DNA from 2 places in the Micromonospora sp. D93 genome. Region 1 is predicted to be linked to the other one. Evidence: riboswitches for the same ligand, from Rfam matches in the RefSeq annotation. Region 1 holds a riboswitch; the other holds the start of a gene.
What was found. A riboswitch is a leader RNA that binds a small molecule or an ion and turns the genes downstream of it on or off. The one in region 1 is predicted to bind cobalamin.

Region 1 (5,878 bases):
GTCGGTGATCCTGGTCGCCGCCAGGCAGGCGGCCTCGCACTCCAGCAGTCGCCGAACGGTGTGGATGTGCCGTGGGTCGCCCTGACCCTGGAAGTCCACCACGAAACCCATCGGGGCCAGCAGTTGTGGCGCGTCGAGGTTGGTGACGTAGGTGCCGTCGCCCTGGCGGATGTTGACGATGCCGAGGATCGACAGGGCCGACATCCCCTCGCGCAGCGAGCCCCGCGAGACGCCGAGCGACTCGGCGAGGTCCTTCTCGATGGGCAGCCGGTCCCCGGGCCTGAACTGCCCTTCGAGGATCATCCGCTTGATGCCGTTGACCACTTCGTCAGTGCGAGACATGACTCCCCTAGCGGCCGGCGGGGGTGGCCTTCCCACCCGCGATCACGTACGCCGCCTCCGGAGATGACACGGTAGTCGGGTCTGTCGCTGCCCAGTAGCCGCCGTCCGGAAAGCGGTAGAGCGCGACCGACTCCTGGCGCATCCGGGTGGAGTAGCCGGGCTGGCTGGGCAGGACGTAACCGCTGCCTGAGCCGGTGTCCTGGATGATGCACGGATCGGTGAAGTGCTCGTGCAGGTGATCGACGAACTCGGTGACACGGTTGGTGAGATCCCCCGAGATCGCGACGTAGTCGAGCACCGACACGTGTTGGACCATCTCGCACAGGCCGACACCACCGGCGTGTGGGCACACCGGTACGTCGAACTTCGCGGCGAGCAGCAGCACGGCGACGATCTCGTTGATGCTGGCCAACCGGCCGGTGTCCAGCTGGCAGAAGTCGATGGCCTCGGCTTGGAACAGCTGCTTGAACATCACCCGGTTGTGGCAGTGCTCGCCGGTGGCGACGCCGATCGGAGCGACGGCACGGCGGACGGCCGCGTGGCCCAGGATGTCGTCGGGGCTGGTCGGCTCCTCGATCCACAGTGGCTTGAACTGGGCGAGGGCCGTGACCCACTCGATGGCCTGACCGACGTCCCACACCTGGTTGGCGTCGATCATCAGGTTGCGGTCCGGTCCGAGGATCTCCCGCGCGATCGCGCATCGGCGGATGTCGTCATCGAGGTTGGCGCCCACCTTGAGCTTGACGTAGCCGTAGCCGGTGTCGACCGCCTCCTGGCACAGTCGGCGCAGCTTGTCGTCGCCGTAGCCGAGCCAGCCCGCCGAGGTGGTGTAGGCGGGGTAGCCGGTCCGGTCGAGTTCGGCGAGGCGGGCGGCCTTAGTGGCCTCCTTGGCCCGCAGGATGGCCAGTGCCTCGTCCCGGGTCAGCGCGTCGGACAGGTAGCGCAGGTCCGCGATGTCGACGAGCTGCTCGGGGGACATGTCGACGAGCAGCCGCCACAGCGGCTTGTCGGCGACCCGGGCGACCAGGTCCCACGACGCGTTCAACACGGCGGCGAGGGACAGGTGGACGACACCCTTCTCCGGGCCGAGCCACCGCAGCTGTGAGTCGGAGGTCAGCAGGCGGTAGACCGCGCCCATGTCCGCTGCCATCGTCGCCACGTCCAGGCCCACGAGGAGCTGTGCCTGGTGGACCGCCGCCGCCGCGACGATGTCGTTTCCTCGACCGATGGTGAAGGTCAGGCCGTGCCCCGCGAGTGGCGCACCCACTCCGTCGACGCCGTCGGTGTGCAGGACGACGTAGGCCGCCGAGTAGTCGCCGTCCTTGTTCATCGCGTCTGACCCGTCAGCGGTCAGGGAGGTGGGGAAGCGGACGTCTTCGACGGTGACGGCGGTGATCTGCGGCATGCGCTCCTCGCCCAGCTAGGCTAAAGATCAGATGATCACTGGGAGTATACGGAGGGCGGCTCCGGCACGTCAACGATATCGATCGCCGCAGGCCCGCATACGTATGATGTTTGCTGCCCCGATAGATCAAACCTATGTCGCTTGTCGACACACGCGCGGAAGCCCGTCCCAGATGCTCGGCGTGCGTGGGTTGGCCACAGTGGTGACGGTGATCACCGAGCCGGTCCCCGACACGCCCGAGACCGACATGTGGGGTGTGACAACGACTGCGTCCCTATATATGGTGTCGAACGCAGCTGGTTCGGCCGCTCATCCGGTGCGGTCGAGGCAACAGGGAACCCGGTGGAAATCCGGGACTGTCCCGCAGCGGTGAGTGGGAACGACAGCCGTCATCAGCACTGGGCCACCAATCGGCCTGGGAAGCGACGGCCAGTAGGAGACCGGCGAGTCCGGTCGTGCCCGCGAGTCCGAAGACCTGCCAGCGCGCCGCGTACCCGCACCCGGGTGGGCGGCGGTCCGAGGCCGCGTGGGACGGCTGACGCCACCTGACCCACGCCGGGCTGGCGTGGCGTCCGTCGGTGTCTGTCTCCTCGCGTCCGGGCCACCAGGTCTCGAACTCCGAGGAGCGAGTGGTGACAGTCACCGAGGTAGTCCCGGTCAGCGGCGACGCGACAGTGCGGCGGACGCCGATGCAGGTCCGCAAGCGCGACGGCGCCACCGAACCCGTGGACGTGAACAAGATCGTCCGGGCGGTCGAGCGGTGGGCCGACGACCTGACCGACGTCGACCCGATGCGGGTTGCCACCCGCACCATCAGCGGTCTCTACGACGGCGCGACCACTGCCGAACTGGACCGGCTGTCCATCCAGACCGCGGCCGAGATGATCGGCGAGGAGCCGCAGTACTCGCGCCTCGCCGCGCGGCTGCTGGCCGGCTACGTCGACAAGGAGGTGCGTCGGCAGGGCATCACCTCGTTCAGCGCGGCGATCCGGGTCGGTCACGCCGAGGGCCTGATCGGTGACGACACCGCCACGTTCGTCGCCGCGCACGCCACGACGCTCGACCACGCCATCGACCTGGACGGCGACCGCCGGTTCGAGTACTTCGGCCTGCGCACGGTGTACGACCGCTACCTGCTGCGCCACCCCACCAGCCGACTGGTGCTGGAGACCCCGCAGTACTGGCTGCTGCGGGTGGCCTGCGGCCTGTCCCGGACGGCGGACGAGGCGGTCGGCTTCTACCGACTGATGTCCAGCCTGGCCTACCTGCCCAGCTCACCGACCCTGTTCAACTCCGGGACCCGGCACACCCAGATGTCCTCCTGCTACCTGGTCGACTCCCCGCTCGACGAGTTGGACTCGATCTACCAGCGGTACGCCCAGGTCGCCAACCTGTCCAAGTTCGCCGGTGGCATCGGCATCGCGTACTCCCGGGTCCGTTCCCGGGGTGCGCTGATCCGAGGCACGAACGGACAGTCCAACGGGATCGTGCCGTGGCTGCGCACGCTGGACGCGAGCGTCGCCGCGGTCAACCAGGGCGGCCGGCGCAAGGGCGCGGCCTGCGTCTACCTGGAGCCGTGGCACCCGGACATCGAGGAGTTCCTGCAACTGCGGGACAACACCGGCGAGGACGCCCGGCGTGCCCACAACCTCAACCTGGCCAACTGGATCCCCGACGAGTTCATGCGCCGGGTCGAGGCCGACGAGCTGTGGTCGCTGTTCGACCCGCACGAGGTGCCCGAGCTGCCCGACCTGTGGGGGGAGCGGTTCGACACCGCGTACCGGGAGGCCGAGGCGCAGGGCCGCTACGTGCGGCAGGTCCCGGCCAGGGAGCTGTACGGGAAGATGATGCGCACCCTCGCCCAGACCGGCAACGGGTGGATGACCTTCAAGGACGCCGCCAACCGACTCTGCAACCAGACCGCCGAGCCGGGCAACGTGGTGCACCTGTCCAACCTGTGCACCGAGATCGTCGAGGTGTCCAGTGACGCCGAGACCGCCGTGTGCAACCTGGGCTCGGTGAACCTCGCCGCCCACCTCGCCGACGGCGGCATCGACTGGGAGCGGCTGCGCGCCACGGTACGGACCGCGGTGACCTTCCTCGACCGGGTCATCGACATCAACTACTACCCGACCGCGCAGGCGGCGGCGAGCAACCCCCGCTGGCGGCCGGTCGGGCTCGGGCTGATGGGCCTGCAGGACGTGTTCTTCGCGCTGCGGCTGCCGTTCGACTCGCCGGCCGCGCGGGAGCTGTCCACCCGGATCAGCGAGGAGCTGTACCTGACCGCACTGGAGACGTCCGCCGACCTGGCGCGCGACTTCGGAGCGCACCCGGCGTACCCGCAGACCCGGGCCGCGCGGGGTCAGCTGCAGCCCGACCTGTGGGGTGTCGAGGGCACGCAGGCCGCGCGGTGGGGCGCGCTGCGGAAGCAGGTCGAGGCGTACGGGCTGCGCAACTCGCTGCTGGTGGCGGTCGCGCCGACCGCGACCATCGCCTCGATCGCCGGGTGCTACGAGTGCATCGAGCCGCAGGTGTCCAACCTGTTCAAGCGCGAAACCCTGTCGGGGGAGTTCCTCCAGGTCAACACCGCTCTGGTACGCGAGCTGAAGGCCCGCGGTCTGTGGACCGAGCGGATCCGTTCGGCGATCAAGCGGGCGGAGGGGTCGGTGCAGGACATCGCCGAGCTGCCGGCCGGCGTACGGGAGTTGTTCCGCACCGCGTGGGAGCTGCCGCAGCGGGCGCTGATCGACCTGGCCGCCGCCCGCGCCCCGTTCATCGACCAGTCCCAGTCGTTGAACCTGTTCCTGGCCGCACCGACCATCGGCAAGCTCTCCTCGATGTACCTCTACGCCTGGAAGGCCGGGCTGAAGACCACCTACTACCTGCGTTCGCGCCCCGCGACGCGGATCCAGCAGGCCACCGTCAGCGCCGTGGCACCCGTCGCCGTCGCCGTCGACGCGGAGGCGCTGGCCTGCTCGCTGGAGAACCCCGAGTCGTGCGAGGCCTGCCAGTGACCCCCGCCGACGCCACCACCGCCGACACCCGCACCACCGACACGAGGACCACGCACATGCTGCTCGACCCCGGGATGGACCTCACCCTCCGCCCGATGCGCTACCCGCACTTCTTCGACCGGTTCCGCGACGCCATCCGCAACACCTGGACCGTCGAGGAGGTCGACCTGCACGCCGACCTCGCCGACCTGGACAAGCTGTCACCGGCCGAACGGCACCTGGTCAGCCGGCTGGTGGCGTTCTTCGCCACCGGCGACACGATCGTCGCGAACAACCTGGTGCTCAACCTCTACCAGCACGTCAACAGCCCCGAGGGCCGCCTCTACCTGTCCCGGCAGCTGTTCGAGGAGGCCGTGCACGTCCAGTTCTATCTCAACCTGCTCGACACGTACGTGCCCGACGAGACCGAGCGCTTCGAGGCCTTCGCGGCCATCGAGAACATCCCCTCGATCCGTCGCAAGGCCGAGTTCTGCTTCCGCTGGATCGACTCGCTCAACGACCTGCGGGAGCTGCGGTCCCGGGAGGATCGGCGGACGTTCCTGCTCAACCTGATCTGCTTCGCCGCCTGCATCGAGGGTTTGTTCTTCTACGGCGCGTTCGCGTACGTGTACTTTCTGCGCTCCCGCGGCCTGCTGCACGGCCTCGCCTCCGGCACCAACTGGGTGTTCCGCGACGAGTCCATGCACATGGCGTTCGCGTTCGACGTCGTCGACACCGTCCGCGCCGAGGAGCCGGACCTCTTCGACGACGACCTCGCCGACCAGGTTCGCCGGATGCTCACCGAGGCGGTCGAGTGTGAGGTGCAGTTCGCCGAGGACCTGTTGGGTCACGGCGTGCCCGGTCTGACGTTGACCGACATGCGGGAGTACCTCCAGCACGTCGCCGACCGCCGCCTCGCCCAGCTCGGCATCGCCCCGCACTACGGGTCGAGCAACCCGTTCGGCTTCATGGAGTTGCAGGACGTGCAGGAGCTGTCCAACTTCTTCGAGCGGCGGGTGTCGGCGTACCAGGTCGGGGTGAGCGGCACCGTCGCCTTCGACGACGACTTCTAGGCGGCAACCGATCCGGGGGCCTGGCGTCGCTTGGTGAGCCACCGCATCACGTGCAGGGGGTGCGA
Region 2 (5,878 bases), on a different contig from region 1:
CCCTTCGCGCCGAAGACGTGGGGAACCCGGGCGTCCCCGCTGAATCCGGCGTCCGCCCAGTCCGGCAGGGACCCCGTCTCGACCCGTGCCGCGCAGGCGGTCGCGGTGCCCGCCGTGGTGGCCGCACCCGCCGTCGGCGTCGCTCCACTGGTCGTGGCGGTGCACCCCGCAAGCAGGACCACCGAGGATGCCAGCATCAACCTGCCCCAGGAAACCATCTCGCTCCTTCCGGTACGCGTCGACGACCCGTCGCCTCTTTCCGACACCGCCCGGACGCGCCAGGTTCCTAGTGCAGTGAGCGTGCGATCTCGATCGCCTCGGTCTTGGTGAGGTCGCCCTCGAGCCGGTAGCTCACGTCGTTGTCCTGCCAGATCAGGGTCGAGGCGGCCAGTCGGGCGCTCTCCTCGCGGACGTTCCCCGCACGGTCCACGTACGACAGCGCGTGTGGGCCGTCGACCCACACCGCGAAGTCGCCGTTGACCTGGACCCACTCCGCTCCCGGCGGGATGACCTCCTTGTGAAAGGACAGGTTGAGGCGACCATCGAAGGCGTCGACGCGCAGCCCGCCCCCGTCGTAGAGCAGCGTCGCCACCCGGTACCGCCCCGTGGCATCCGGGTCGGCGACCAGCACCCGCTCGGGCGGACCCAGCTTCGCCGGCAGGCGGATCGGGAACCGTACCGCTCGCTGTGCCTCCTCCAGGCCGGCGGCGCGCTGCCCCGGCAACGGCGAGGCACCACCGCTGGGCAGCGTCGGGGCGGGCGCGGTGGCGATGCTGACACCGGCGAAGCGCAGCAGCCCCGTGACGGCGTCGGCGATGGCGGCCCGGCTCGGCGGCAACACCACCGCCACGATCAGGGCGACGAGCGCCGCCGCGACGAGCGCACGCCACCGGCGCGTGGGCCTGTCGAGCCGTGCGCGGACTTGGGCCGTCACGTCAGGAGGATCGGGTGTGTCGAGCCAGGTGGAGAGGTCACGCAGTTCCCGTTCGAGGTCACCCATGCCGGACCTCCGCACTGTCGAGCAGGCCGCGAAGCTTCGCCAGCGCCCGGGACGTGCGCGACTTCACAGTTCCCCGGGGCCAACCCAGAGCCGCCACCGTCTCCTCCTCGGTGAGATCGAGGAAGAACCGGCAGACGATCACCTCGCGGTCGCGTACCGGCAGTTGTCGCAGGGCCTGCACCAGCGACGCCCGGCGCTCCCCGGCGAGGACCGCGCCGACCGCGTCGTCCTCGGCGACCTCGGACGTCGGGTCCGCTGCCGCCGCCCGCAGGACGAGCCCGTCGCGCCGGCCACGGGAGCGGTGCAGGTTGCGGGTCTCGTTGGCGACGATCGTGAGCAGCCACGACCGGAATGACGAGTCGCCGCGAAAACGGGACAACTTCCGGTACGCCTTCACAAACGCCTCCTGGATGACGTCCTCGGAGTCCGAGCCGGCGCCGAGCAGCACCGCGGTCCGGTACGCGGACGCGGTGTGCCGGGCGACCAGGAGGTTGTACGCCTCCAGGTCACCTGCCCGAGCGCGGGTGACGAGCGCCTCGTCGTCCAGGGGAGCCTCCGTTCGGATCACACTCATGACACCGCCCACCCGCCGCGGGTTCCACAGGGCCTTCCCGACGCAGGTCAGCTGTCTCCCATCCGGCGTGCAGCGTATTGCCAGGAATCGGTGCTGCACTGGAGAGGTGTCGAGGAGAGGGGCGGGGCATGAGCTGGTTCAATCGCCGGTCACGGGGTGCCGAGCCGACTCCGACGAAGCTGGACCGGGAGGCGACCCGCGACGACCTCGCGGCGCTGGAGGCGTTCGTGGCCACCCGGCGCGGGGTGGAGTTCTACCTGGAACCGGAGACGACCGCGACGGACACGACGGTGGTGGCGATCGCCCACGACGGCGAGTGGATCCGTCGCCGTACCGGAACGCCCCGCGCGGCCGGGACCATCGCCCGCAAACACGCGGTGCCGCTCTACGAGGCGGCGCGCACCGGCTACCCGGAACGGATGCGGACCTGGAGCCGGGCCCACCCGGAACGTCACGCCCGCTGACCCTGGCGTCGCTCGGCCCTGGGCGGGCGTCGCTTCGCTCCGGGCGTGTGTCGTTCGGCTCCTTTGGAGCTGAATCGTTGGCGACATCGCCGTACGTCCCAGCCGGGAGTCAAGGCGGCTGAATCGTTGACGACATCAGCTCCAAAGGGCCCGCGTGGACACCTCGCCCCCTGCCACCGCACCACCCCACCCTGCCACGGCAACACTCGACCCCCCGCGCACCGATATTTCCGCAGGTCGATGTGGTGGGCGTGACCGGGCGACGCCGGGGTCCGCGTTGACCGGTGACGCGGCGGTGTGGCAGCATTCGCGGCCTGACGGCAGTGAAGGAAGTCGGTGCAATTCCGACGCGGTCCCGCCACTGTCACCGGGGAGCGATCCCCCCTCGTGAGTCACGGCCGTGTGTCTGCGGTTGGAAGGCCGGGGGAGAGCGTCGATCCGGAAGCCAGGATACTTCGGCCGTCGGGACGTACCCCAGGGCGTGGACACCCGAGGAGGACCCGATGACGCACGGCGTCTCATTCATCGACGATCATCGTCGTATCGCGCTCCAGGCAGTGCGTTCCAAGGACACCGGCCACCGGCACCGCTGAGCTGATCGCCCGGCGCTGACCGGCCCCGACGCATGCGTCGGTGCGCCGTTCGCCCGGGCCGTCGTACCGGCTGACGCCGTACCCACCCGCATCGTCCCCGGTCGCCCTCGTGGCGGCCCAGGGCGTCACTTTCCGGAGCCTGCCGTGCGCATCCTGCTGCTGTCCACCGCCGACACCGACCTGCTGGCCGCCCGTGCCAGCGGCGCCGACTACCGGTTGGCCAACCCCGCGCGGGTCACCGTCGAGGAGGTGCCCGCCCTGCTCGACGGGATCGCCCTCGTCGTCGTACGCCTGCTCGGCGGTCGGCAGGCGTGGCCGGACGGCCTCGCCGTGGTGCTCGCCACCGGCGTGCCGACGGTCGTGCTCGGCGGCGAGGCGCTCCCCGACGCGGAGCTGATGGCCATTTCCACGGTGCCGTCCGGGGTCGTCACCCAGGCGCTGGCGTACCTGGTCGAGGGCGGGCCGGACAACCTGGGGCAGCTGGCCCGGTTCCTGTCCGACACGGTGCTGCTCACCGGTGAGGGGTTCGCCCCGCCCACAGCCACCCCGGCGTACGGCGTGCACGGCGACCACCCCGCCGACCCGGACCGGCCCACAGTGGGAATCGTCTTCTACCGGGCGCACGCCCTCGCCGGCAACACCAACTTCGTCGACGTGCTCGCGGACGCCGTCCACAAGGCCGGCGGCAACCCGCTGCCGATCTTCTGCGGCTCACTGCGCGGGCTGACCGCCGGCGCCGGCCCACTCGGGCTCTTCGCCCGCTGTGACACTCTGCTGGTCACGGTGCTCGCGGCCGGCGGCGCGGTCGCCGCGGACGCCTCCGGCGGCGGCGACGAGGACGCCTGGGACGTGGGTGCCCTGGCCGCCCTGGACGTGCCGGTCATCCAGGCGCTCTGCCTCACCAGCACCCACGCGCAGTGGGCCGACAGCGACGCCGGACTGTCCCCGTTGGACGCCGCCATGCAGGTGGCCATCCCCGAGTTCGACGGCCGGATCGTCACAGTGCCGTTCTCGTTCAAGCAGATCGACGCCGACGGGCTCTCGGTCTACGCCGCCGACCCCGAGCGGGCCGCCCGGGTCGCCGGGATCGCGGTGCGCCACGCCCGGCTGCGGTACGTGCCGCACGCCGACAAGCGGGTCGCCGTGGTGTTCAGCTCGTACCCCACCAAGCACTCCCGGGTCGGTAACGCCGTCGGGCTGGACACCCCGGCCTCGGCGGTCCGGCTGTTCGCCGCGCTGGCCGAGGCCGGCTACGACCTGGGTGACGCGCCGCCGCCCGACGACGGCGACGCGCTGATCCACGCGCTGATCGCCGCCGGTGGCCACGACGTGGAGTGGCTCACCCCGGAGCAGTTGGCCGCCGCCGAGGCCCGGATACCGGGGCCGACGTACCGGCGCTGGTTCGACCAGGTCCCGGCCGAACTGCGCGAGCGGATGCGGGAGCACTGGGGTGAGCCGCCCGGCGAGCTGTACACCGAGGGCGGCGACATCGTGCTCGCCGGGCTGCGCTTCGGCAACGTGGTGCTGCTGATCCAGCCGCCCCGCGGCTTCGGGGAGAACCCGATCGCCATCTACCACGACCCGGACCTGCCGCCCAGCCACCACTACCTGGCCGCGTACCGCTGGTTGACAGCGCCCGTCGCGGACGGCGGCTTCGGCGCGGACGCCGTGGTGCACCTGGGCAAGCACGGCACCCTGGAGTGGCTGCCCGGCAAGGGCCTCGGCCTCGCCGCCGACTGCGCGCCCGACGCGGTCCTCGGCGACCTGCCGCTGGTGTACCCGTTCATCGTCAACGACCCCGGCGAGGGCACCCAGGCCAAGCGGCGGGCGCACGCCGTGGTCGTCGACCACCTGGTCCCGCCGATGGCCCGCGCCGAGACCTACGGCGACCTGGCCAAACTGGAGCAACTGCTCGACGAGTACGCGACAGTGCAGGCCCTCGACCCGGCCAAGGTGCCCACCGTGCGGGCCCAGATCTGGGACCTGGTGCGCGCCGCCGAGCTGCACCACGACCTGCACGCCGAGGCCATGCCCGACGCGGACGACTTCGACGACTTCGTGCTGCACCTCGACGGGTACCTCTGCGAGGTCAAGGACGTGCAGATCCGCGACGGGCTGCACATCCTCGCCGACGCGCCCACCGGCGAGCCACGGGTCAATCTGGTCCTCGCGGTGCTGCGCGCCCCGCAGATCTGGGGCGGCGCCCGCGCCCTGCCCGGCATGCGCCAGGCCCTCGCCGCCGCGTACTCCCTCGACGAGCAGGAGCTGCTCGCGTCGCCGGGACAGCGACTGGCGCTGCCCACGGCGCTGACCGACGTGGTGGACGGGCCGGCCGGCACCGCCGCCGACGCGATCGACCTCATCGAGGCCCTCGCGCGGCGGCTGGTCGTCGGCATGGAGACCCTGGACTGGGCCGTGGACACTGTCGACGCCGTGGTGACGGAGGTGACCGGTCGGTCGATCCCGGACGTCGCCGCGGTGCTACACTTCGCCGCCACCGAGCTGGTGCCCCGACTGGACCGGACCACCGACGAGCTGACCAACACCCTCGGGGCGCTGGACGGGAGGTTCGTTCCACCCGGCCCGTCCGGCTCACCCACCCGGGGCCTGGTCAACGTGCTGCCCACCGGCCGCAACTTCTACTCCGTCGACCCGAAGGCCATCCCCAGCCGCAACGCCTGGGACGTCGGGGTGGCCCTCGCCGACTCGCTGCTGGCCCGGCACCTCGCCGACACCGGCGCGTACCCCCGCTCGGTGGGGTTGACCGTGTGGGGCACCAGCGCCATGCGGACCCAGGGCGACGACATCGCCGAGGTGCTCGCGCTGCTGGGCTGCCGGCCGGTCTGGGACGACAGGTCCCGGCGGGTCACCGGCATCGAGGTGGTGTCGACCGCCGAGCTGGGCCGGCCCCGCGTCGACGTCACAGTGCGCATCTCCGGCTTCTTCCGCGACGCGTTCCCGCACGTCGTGGCGTTGCTCGACGACGCCGTCCGGCGGGTCGCCGCCCTGGACGAGCCGGACGAGGAGAACTACCTGCGGGCACACGTCACCGCCGACGTCGCCGAGCACGGCGACGAGCGGCGGGCCACCGCCCGGATCTTCGGCTCCAAGCCCGGCGCGTACGGCGCGGGGCTGCTGCCCCTGATCGACGCCCGGACCTGGCGCAGCGACGCCGACCTGGCCGAGGTGTACGCGGTGTGGGGTGGCTACGCGTACGGCCGGGGCCTGGACGGGCGGGAGGCGCGCG

Region 2: linked by a shared signal. The riboswitch ahead of cobN (cobaltochelatase subunit CobN) and the one ahead of KBX71_RS12610 (ribonucleoside-diphosphate reductase subunit alpha) in region 1 are both predicted to bind cobalamin.

The regions. Positions count from the first base shown of each region.
Region 1 is NZ_JAGPXW010000008.1:152,331-158,208, forward strand. It holds gene KBX71_RS12600 (FadR/GntR family transcriptional regulator) at 1-342, opposite strand, end outside; gene KBX71_RS12605 (enolase C-terminal domain-like protein) at 350-1,747, opposite strand; cobalamin riboswitch at 2,028-2,245, shown strand; gene KBX71_RS12610 (ribonucleoside-diphosphate reductase subunit alpha) at 2,437-4,761, shown strand; gene KBX71_RS12615 (ribonucleotide-diphosphate reductase subunit beta) at 4,818-5,813, shown strand; gene KBX71_RS12620 (MerR family transcriptional regulator) at 5,810-5,878, opposite strand, start outside.
Region 2 is NZ_JAGPXW010000021.1:45,424-51,301, forward strand. It holds gene KBX71_RS22160 (hypothetical protein) at 1-197, opposite strand, end outside; gene KBX71_RS22165 (hypothetical protein) at 287-1,000, opposite strand; gene KBX71_RS22170 (RNA polymerase sigma factor) at 993-1,574, opposite strand; gene KBX71_RS22175 (hypothetical protein) at 1,703-2,038, shown strand; cobalamin riboswitch at 2,365-2,494, shown strand; gene cobN (cobaltochelatase subunit CobN) at 2,776-5,878, shown strand, end outside.